One region of the Pantoea sp. C2G6 genome, then DNA from elsewhere that is predicted to be linked to it. Evidence: predicted binding sites of a transcription regulator. Region 1 holds the regulator's gene; each other region holds the start of a gene.
What was found. The regulator CRP, encoded in region 1, controls carbon source genes, mostly activating them, when cyclic AMP is high. The targets are predictions, from matches to a motif close to ATGTGANNNNNNTCACAT.
Positions count from the first base shown of each region.

Region 2: a site for CRP is predicted at 1,480-1,497, ahead of ACCW71_RS03135 (6-phosphofructokinase). Genes of this name have one in related genera too.
Region 3: a site for CRP is predicted at 1,619-1,636, ahead of epd (erythrose-4-phosphate dehydrogenase). Genes of this name have one in related genera too.

Region 1 covers NZ_JBGMNJ010000005.1:19,607-22,886, reverse strand. Annotated here, with positions in the region: gene ACCW71_RS08845 (YccS/YhfK family putative transporter) at 1-1,224, opposite strand, end outside; gene crp (cAMP-activated global transcriptional regulator CRP) at 1,282-1,914, opposite strand; gene ACCW71_RS08835 (OsmC family protein) at 2,218-2,622, shown strand; gene ACCW71_RS08830 (phosphoribulokinase) at 2,992-3,280, opposite strand, start outside.
Region 2 covers NZ_JBGMNJ010000001.1:655,020-658,299, forward strand. Annotated here, with positions in the region: gene pqqF (pyrroloquinoline quinone biosynthesis protein PqqF) at 1-453, shown strand, start outside; gene ACCW71_RS03130 (YceI family protein) at 568-1,152, shown strand; gene ACCW71_RS03135 (6-phosphofructokinase) at 1,634-2,614, shown strand; gene ACCW71_RS03140 (PTS sugar transporter subunit IIB) at 2,626-2,940, shown strand; gene ACCW71_RS03145 (PTS sugar transporter subunit IIC) at 2,933-3,280, shown strand, end outside.
Region 3 covers NZ_JBGMNJ010000002.1:478,400-481,679, reverse strand. Annotated here, with positions in the region: gene pgk (phosphoglycerate kinase) at 1-358, opposite strand, end outside; gene epd (erythrose-4-phosphate dehydrogenase) at 410-1,429, opposite strand; gene tkt (transketolase) at 1,727-3,280, opposite strand, start outside.

The DNA.
Region 1 (3,280 bases):
GCGGGTCGCGCCGTAGCCGTTCTGACTGACGAACATGATGGTCATCAGGATCCAGTAGGGTTTCGGGATGTTGAAGAACAGCGCCAGCGCGCTGCCGAGCATCAGCATCACCGCAAAGCGCGCGGCGGTGCGCAGGGCCGACGATCGCCAGGAGAGATAGCTGCGCAGTGCCGGTAACAGCGGCAGGCGGCGCTGACGGTCCGCCATCAGATCGCGCTGATAGAGCGGTTTCTGGGTGCGCAGTACCCGCGCGATGCGGTTGAAGTGATAGAGGCAGAAGTTACCGACCGGGTTGTCAGGGTGCTGGCGGGCGATCTTCTCCAGCGCGCCGAGCTGTTTATCCATCGCAAAGCGATCGGGCAACTGGTGATAGAGGATGTTATCCGCCAGCACCCGCAGTCGGGTTGAGATGGTTTTGGCGTTCCAGCGGATCACCGCTTCGGCATGGCTCTGCTCCACCAGCTTCTGCACTTCTTCCGGCTGATGCAGGCTGACCGAGATATGTTCCTGAAGGTCGAGTGCCACCTGAAAGGCGCGCGTCAGCCGTTTATGGCTGTGATCGCGATTGGCCGACAGCATATGCATCTGCTGATAGCAGGTGGTGATCAGATCGACCACTTTCTGCTGACGAGCCAGCAGCGGCGGCAGCGCTTTTTCCGGGTCGGTCAGCTGGGTGAGCAGGGTATATTTGGCGTCGCAGTAGTTAGCCAGCTCGCGATAGATCAGGCTTAGGCTCTCGCGCATCGGCTGTTCTTTCCACAGCCAGAACCAGAACCAGTTAAACAGCCCATACCAGAGCGTGCCGCCGATGTAGAGCAGCGGGGTGACATAGATGGGCATCCGGCCGACCAGGCTCAGGGTAAAGATAGCGGCGATTAGCGTGCCGGGCAGCAGGCGGCCATGCAGCGGGCTGATCTCACCGGTTACGCCGAGCAGCAGCGGCATGGCGAACAGGATCAACGGCAGCGGTATCGCATGCAGGGTAAGCCACTGAATCAGAAAGCTGCCGAGTGCGAACAGGCTGCCGCCAATAATCAGGCGTTTAAAGAAGCGCTTATGCGGGGTATCCAGACCGGCGATGTTGCAGCAGGCCGGCACTAAGGAGAACAGCAGACCTTTTTGCAGGTCGCCCGCCAGCCAGCCCAGCGCCACCGGCAGGCAGAGTACCAGCGTTTGCCGCAAGGCATAGTTGACTTCAGGATGGTAAATAATTCGACGCCACATTGGCTCAACACAAACAATAACGGCGTGATGTTGCCAGCACGCCGTGGATGACAGGAGTTAGCGGGTACCGTATACCACGATAGTTTTGCCGTGTGCGGAGATCAGGTTCTGATCTTCCAGCATCTTCAGAATGCGGCCCACGGTTTCACGTGAGCAACCCACAATCTGACCAATCTCCTGACGGGTGATTTTAATCTGCATCCCATCGGGGTGAGTCATCGCGTCGGGCTGCTTCGCCAGGTTGAGCAGGGTCTGCGCAATGCGTCCGGTGACGTCGAGGAAAGCGAGGTTACCTACTTTTTCCGACGTGACTTGCAGGCGACGTGCCATCTGCGAGGAGAGTCGCATCAGGATGTCGGGGTTGACCTGGATCAGCTGACGGAATTTCTTATAGGAGATTTCCGCCACTTCGCACGCGGTTTTAGCCCGTACCCAGGCGCTACGCTCCTGACCTTCTTCAAACAGGCCAAGCTCACCAATGAAGTCGCCCTGGTTCAGATAGGAAAGGATCATCTCTTTGCCTTCTTCATCTTTAATCAGAACCGCGACGGAACCTTTCACGATGTAGTAAAGCGTTTCTGCTTTTTCACCTTGATGAATCAGCGTACTTTTGGATGGATACTTATGAATATGGCAATGGGACAGGAACCATTCGAGTGTAGGGTCTGTTTGCGGTTTGCCGAGAACCATTCGCTATTATCCTCTGTTGTAATCGTGCCCAAAATACAGGGGGCAGTTTTCCCTGTCAGGCGATGAAAGCTTCAAGCGTTTCCTTTTCAGGAAATTATTCGGGCCGCATTCGGCGCAGTGCGCATCATTCTTCCCGGCTTCGCCATTGGGTGACGAAAAATATTTTCAGCACTGTTTGTAGCATAGCTTTTGCCGACTGTCTTGTGTTGTCTCGCTTCAGCTTGGGGTGGATTTCTCTGGATTGCTGTTTACCAGGCGAAAGCGTACTCTGACGACAAAACAGCGTATTCTGGAGCAAAAATCATGCAGGCAAGAGTGAAATGGGTAGAAGGGCTGACATTCCTCGGGGAATCTTCATCCGGCCATCAGATACTCATGGATGGAAATTCAGGTGATAAAGCGCCCAGCCCAATGGAGATGGTTCTGATGGCGGCGGGTGGTTGCAGTGCGATTGACGTGGTTTCAATTCTGCAAAAAGGCCGTCAGGATGTGGCTGATTGTGAAGTAAAACTGACCTCAGAACGTCGTGAAGAGGCGCCGCGAATCTTTACGCACATCAACCTGCATTTTATCGTCAGCGGCAAAGCGCTCCAGGATAAAGCGGTCTCACGCGCGGTGGATCTTTCTGCTGAAAAATATTGCTCGGTGGCCATCATGCTGGGCAAAGGCGTTACCATCACCCACAGCTATGAAGTGATTGAGTTGTAGTAACTGCAAGAGTCATTGCTGACCTGCTAACTTCACTTCCAGTATCTGATGCAGGTTGCTTCAAGACCGTGTCTGGGCAGGTAATCCGCTTTTAGACTGTGCCTGCGCAGAGAACCGGGTCAGATCGGAAAGTCGCAAAACCGCCATCCATGGCGTGCTCGGCCCGCGCGATTACGCACCTCATCCCTGAGGTGCGCCCGTTGCCGGGCCAACGCTTTGCGTTGTTCAAAAACGCTCCCGGCGTTTTTGTCCCAGGCGCGGGACGCTTTCCTCTTCTGACCCGGCTCCCTGCGCGTTGAGCGACGGCGTTGCGTTCAGGCCTACTCTGCTTTGGCTTTGTCATCAGTCCAATGGGCTATGACGGACCTCTTACTCAATGCGTTTCCCTTCCATCAGCCGCTTCACCAGCGGTCCCATGATCAGCTCCATCGCCAGACCCATTTTGCCGCCCGGCACCACCAGCGTATTGATGTGCGAGATAAACGAACCCTGCAACATCGCCAGCAGATAGGGGAAGTCAATATCTTCCAGCGCCTGGAAGTGGATCACCACAAAACTCTCATCCAGCGAGGGGATCGCCCGCGCTGCAAACGGGTTAGAGGTGTCCACGGTCGGGACACGCTGAAAGTTGATGTGGGTGCGGGAAAACTGGGGGGTG
Region 2 (3,280 bases), on a different contig from region 1:
TTTATTCCGCTGCACCGTCCTGGCGAGCTGGCCGCGCTGCGGGCGCTGGCGCTGCTCTATGAGCCCCATTTTTTCCAGCGTTACCGGGTTGAACAGCCGATTGGTTATGTGGTGAGCAGCCGCTATCTGCGCTGCGCCGATGAAGATGGCGTGCTGTTCGCGCTACAGTCGCCTGACTACAGCGCGCTGTCACTGCTGCGCTACTGTCGCAACTTCCTGCGTGCGTTCAGCGAAACCCTGGCCGGTTGCGATCTGGCGGCGCTGAAGGCGCGGCTGCTGAGCGGGCAGGAGGATCAGCCACTGGCGCGGTTACGGCGGGATAATGGCCTGGCCGGGCTGGACGCGGCACAGATAGAGGCGCTGAGCCATGCCGACCTGCGGCAGCTGCACCACAGCCTGATTCAGGATCGCCGCCGCTGGCGGGTGCTGTTCACCGGCGGAGCGAAAGGGTAGCGCGGCACAAACTTGCTGAATTTATTTGAAAATACCCGACAAATCTCTTCACTGTCTATTACCGGCAAATTGCACCACACTCAGGTTACTTTTTATCAGCTCAAGGAATTGACCGTGAAGAATTTCGCCCGTACTGCACTGCCCCTGTTAGCCGTTGCCGCGCTCTATGCGCCTTTATCTCAGGCCGAGGCGATGCACTATCAGCTGAACCCTGAGCATACGTCGGTGATTGTCAGCTGGAACCATTTCGGCTTCTCAAAACCTACTGCGGATATTCCTGATGCCAGCGGTACGCTGGTGTTCGATAAAGATCACCCGGAACAATCCCGTGTTGACGTGACCCTGCCGGTCAGCAAAATCGACAGCCACGTCGCCGCCCTGACCAAAGAGTTCAAAGGCGCTGAGTACTTCGACACCGCGAAATATCCGACAGCCACCTTCCACAGCACCAAAGTGGTCGCGAAGGGCGATAACAAATTTGACGTTGAAGGCAACCTGACCCTGAAAGGCATTACCAAACCGGTCACGCTGCACGCCACGCTGAATAAGCAGGGTGAACACCCGATGGTGAAGAAGCAGGCGATCGGTTTTGACGCCACCGGCACCATCAAGCGTTCTGACTTTAAGCTGGACAAGTATGTGCCTGCGGTGGGTGATGAGGTCATGCTGACGCTCTCCACCGAAGCCTACGCGAAGTAATCTTCCCCCGGCGCAGCAGGCTTCTGCTGCGCCACGCTTACCCCCACACTCTTTCGCTTCCTACTCCGGCCCAGCCGCCCGAACTCACCCTCTTTTGCACGCCTGCACCGCAAAATAACTCCCTCAGCGCCAGCCGGTTTATTCACACACCGCTTTTCCTGACGCCTGTCCGGCTCCGAACCGGGAAAAATGAGGTGAAAATCACAAATCTGCAACATCAGCGATTGGCGTCATAACCGCCCTGACGCTCTGCGTTCATGTTCAGCTGCGCTTCTAAGTAACTCACTGATTTAACTGGCATCCTTAACGGCGTCCGATAAACAGGAAATGTGATATTTATCACAAATAAAGGGGTCTAAAAGCCGCTGTCAACCATCCGTGCCGGGAAATACCGCGCGTAACTGTGATCTCACCTGCAAATAACAACCCCGCTTACCGGAACAATGGCCCTCAGCGGTAATCAGCCAGTGAGGTGAGCGTAATGCGAATTGGAATGGTGATCAGCGGTGGGGATGTCACCGGCATTAATAATTTTGTCTTTCAGATTGGGCGGCTGGCTCAGGCGGAGATGGTGATATTTGACGGCGGTATTCCGGGTCTGCTGGCCAATCATCATCGTGAGATTAGCCAGCGCGATCTGCTCGACTTTTCCATCGCCTCCATTCCGGTAATGCAGTCGGGAAGGACGGAGAAGAAACTGCTACGCAGCGAATATGAAATGATTGCGCGTCAGCTGAAAAGCGCCCGGATTGAGGTATTAATTCTGGCGGGCGGTGACGGATCGCTGCAATTTCTGCACACCCTGTCGGAGTTCGGCGTCAACTGTTTCGGCGTCGGCATGACCATCGATAATGATGTGTTTGGCAGTGATTATACGCTGGGTTTCTCCACCGCCTGTGAGCAGGTTTTAAAAGAGGTGGCGAAACTGCGGAATACCGGACGCGCCTTAACCGGTCGGGTATTTATGCTGGAGTTACTGGGCGGCTATTGCGGCGAATTAACCCTGCAATCAGCGATTAAATCCAACGCCGATTTCGCCCTGATCCCGGAGTGCCAGATCCCGCTGGCAGAGCTGGCACAACGCGTCACCCAACGGCTGGCAGAGCAGAACAGCGTGGTGATCCTCTGCTCGGAAGGCTACACCCGGGAATATTCACCCGGTTTTCAGGGCGCCATCGACACCTTAATCAAACAGTTAGAGCCACTGATTGGCGTGCGGGTCCGTAAAACCATTCTCGGTTACGGACTGCGCAATGGCGACCCCACCTGCGAAGAGATCTATCAGGGCACCATTATGGCCAGTGAAGTGGTGCGGTGTATTCAGTCAGGTATGCGGAATAAAGCGGTCATTATTAATGGCAGCAATAAACCGATTCCGATTGATTTAATAAGCATGCAAAAACGCCTGGTCGATACCGACGGGCACCATTACAAACTCGCTAAACAACTCCATATATTGTGAGGAAGAAAACCATGCTGAAAATATTATGTGTCTGCGGTTGCGGCTTAGGCTCCAGTTTTGCGATTGAGATGAGCGCAAAAGCGGTATTAAAAAAGCTGGAGATTGAGGCGGATATTGATCACACCACCATTTCAGAAGCGAACGCCTTTAAGTCCGACATGATTCTGACGCAGAAAGCCTTTGCCGATGTGTTAAATGCCGACGCCACGCCAGAGCAGATTAAGCGGGTGATTATTCTGAACCGCCTGACCGATAAAGCGGAAATAGAGCAGAAGATCCTGGCCTTTTTAAAAGAACACAACCTGAAGGTTGCTGCCCATGAATAGTGTGATCGACTTCTTGGTAAAAGATCTGCTGGGGCAGGCGTCTATTCTGATCGCCTTTATTGCCCTGATTGGTCTGCTGCTGCAAAAAAAATCGGCGGGCAAGGTGGTGGAAGGCACCTTCAAAACCCTGCTGGGCTTTTTAATTATGATGGCGGGTATCAATATTATCGTTGGTACGCTGACCTTCCTGAACACCATTTTTACCCAGGGTTTCGGGATGCGCGGCTATATCACCGATGTCGCCGCCATCGCCGGGCTGGCGAACCGTGAGCTGGGGTCGGAAGTGGCGCTGACGCTGCTGGTGATCTTTATCGTCAATATCATCATCGCCCGACTGACG
Region 3 (3,280 bases), on a different contig from region 1:
TTTCGCCTTTGTTAAAGCGAACGTTTTCCAGCACCACCAGCTCGCCTGCGCCCACTTCCACGCCGTCGAGGTAATCTTTTGCCAGGGTTACGGTTGTACCGCTCAGCTTCTCTTTCAGGTAGTTAACTACCGGCAGCAGCGAGAACTCTTCGTTATATTCACCTTCGGTCGGACGACCCAGGTGAGAGGTAACCATTACTTTCGCGCCCTGTTTCAACGCGGCTTCAATGGTAGGCAGGGAAGCACGGATACGTGCGTCAGACGTCACTTTACCTTCTTTAACCGGCACGTTGAGATCGGCACGGATCAGAACGCGTTTGCCAGCCAGATCCAGATCGGTCATCTTAATTACAGACATGGTGAACCCTCTCGTTGATTCTCATAAGTTTTGCCAGACGCAGACCGCGTCTTACCTGAAACCGCTTGCGGCCATCGCTAACGTCGTGTCGAGCATTCGGTTAGCAAAGCCCCATTCGTTGTCACACCAGACCAGGGTCTTGATAAGGTGTTGACCGCTGACCCGCGTTTGGGTGCCGTCCACAATGGCACTGTGCGGATCATGGTTAAAATCTACTGAGACTAACGGTAATTCCGTATAGTCAACTATACCACGAAATGCCCCCTCTGCCGCGCTTTGCAACAGGGTGTTGACTTCACACGCCTTTACCGCCTGACGCACGGAAACGCTGAGATCGATGGCCGTGACGTTAATCGTTGGCACGCGAACGGCTATCGCCTCAAACCGATCGTTGAATTTCGGAAAAATGCGGGTGATGCCTGCGGCCAGCCGGGTATCCACCGGGATGATCGACTGGCTGGCGGCGCGGGTACGGCGCAGATCGCTGTGATAAGCGTCGATCACCTGCTGATCGTGCATCGCGGAGTGGATCGTGGTAACGGTGCCGGATTCGATGCCAAACGCATCATCCAGCAGTTTAATCACCGGGATAATACAGTTGGTGGTGCAGGAGGCGTTGGAAACGATGCGGTCGCTGGCGCTCAGCTCCTGCTGATTAACCCCAAATACCACGGTGGCGTCGAGATCGTTGCCGCCGGGATGGGAGAACAGCACTTTCTTCGCGCCCGCCTGCAAATGCGCTTCGCCATCGGCGCGCGAGCCATAGACGCCGGTGCAGTCCAGCACCACATCCACACCCAGTTCACGCCACGGCAAATCGGCAATCTCTGCCCGATGCAGAATGCGCAGGGTATCGTCCCCTACCCACATCACATCGCGCTCCTGGCGCACGTTAAACGCGAAACGGCCATGGCTGGTGTCATATTTCAGCAGGTGCGCCATACCGGTCGCTTCCGCCAGTTCATTAATGGCGACTACGGTGATCTCAGCACGTCTGCCCGTTTCATACAGCGCGCGCAGGACATTGCGTCCAATACGGCCAAAACCATTTATCGCTACCCGTACCGTCATTTCTCTCCTGCCACGTCAGACTGAAAAAAACGTGCCGTTAGCCTGAGCGTTTCGCTGCATTTTGTACAGGAGATTCTTACCCGGCATTGTCCGAAACCGGAGCCTGTCGCCCGGCAACTGAAACGGTTCAGCCACAATAATAGAAGGAAGGAATAACAGGAATGATTGTGATCAATCCGACTGCTTATATTTGGATCTGCGTCACAAATCTGAGTAAAAGAGCGTTATTACTACAGGAATAAAAAACAGGGACGACAGCGTCGCCCCCGAAGTTTAGTGCCAGACCAGCAGGCCCGCTTACGCCAGCAGCGCTTTCGCTTTTGCCACCACGTTGTCGACGGTGAAGCCAAACATCTCAAACAGCTGGTCCGCCGGGGCGGATTCACCGAAGCCGGTCATGCCGACGATCGCGCCGTTCAGGCCGGTATACTTGAACCAGTAATCCGCGATGCCCGCTTCGATAGCCACGCGCGCGCTGACCGCTTTCGGCAGCACGGACTCACGGTAGGCATCGCTCTGCTTATCAAAGGCATCCGTTGACGGCATAGAGACCACGCGCACTTTGCGGCCTTCGCTGGTCAGCTTATCCCAGGCACCGACCGCCAGTTCCACTTCTGAACCGGTAGCGATCAGGATCAGCTCCGGGGTGCCGTCGCAATCTTTCAGCACGTAGCCGCCGCGCGCCACGTCAGCCAGCTGGGCGGCACTGCGCTCCTGCTGCGCCAGGTTCTGACGGGAAAAGATCAGCGCCGTCGGGCCATCCTGACGCTCGATGGCATATTTCCACGCCACCGCCGATTCCACCTGGTCGCACGGACGCCACAGGCTCATGTTCGGCGTGGTGCGCAGGCTCGCCATCTGCTCAACCGGCTGATGCGTCGGGCCATCTTCGCCCAGGCCGATAGAGTCGTGGGTGTAGACCATAATCTGACGGATCTTCATCAGCGCCGCCATACGCGCCGCGTTACGCGCGTACTCAACGAACATCAGGAAGGTGGCGGTGTAAGGCAGGAAGCCGCCGTGCAGCGCCAGGCCGTTGGCGATGGCGGTCATGCCGAACTCACGCACGCCGTAGTGGATATAGTTGCCCGCCGCGTCTTCGTTAATGGGCTTAGAGCCGGACCAGAGGGTCAGGTTGCTCGGGGCCAGGTCGGCCGAGCCGCCCAGGTACTCCGGCAGCAGTTTACCAAAGGCTTCGATGGCGTTCTGCGAGGCTTTACGGCTGGCGATTTTGGCCGGGCTGGCCTGCAACTGCTCAACGAACTTCTGCGACTCCTGCTGCCAGTTCGCAGGCAGCCCGCCGCTGACGCGACGTTTAAACTCGGCGGCCAGTTCAGGATGCGCCTGCGCATAGGCGGCGAATTTCTTATCCCATGCCGACTCTTTCGCCTGGCCCGCTTCCTTCGCGTCCCACTCAGCGTAGATTTCAGACGGGATCTCAAAGGGTGCGTGGTTCCAGCCCAGCTGTTTACGGGTCAGCGCCACTTCGTCATCGCCCAGCGGTGCGCCGTGCGAGTCGTGGGTGCCCGCTTTGTTCGGTGAACCAAAGCCGATGACGGTTTTGCACATCAGCAGGGAAGGCTTATCGCTGACCGCTTTCGCCTCGTCGATCGCTTTAGCGATCGCGTCAGCGTCGTGACCGTCCACGCCGCGCACCACGTGCCAGCCGTAGGCTTCAAAGCGCTTCGCGGTGTCGTCGGTGAACCAGCCGTCAATGTGGCCGTCGATGGAGATGCCGTTGTCATCATAGAACGCCACCAGCTTGCCCAGCTTCAGGGTACCGGCCAGCGAGCAGACTTCGTGCGAGATCCCTTCCATCATGCAGCCATCGCCCATGAAGACATAGGTGTT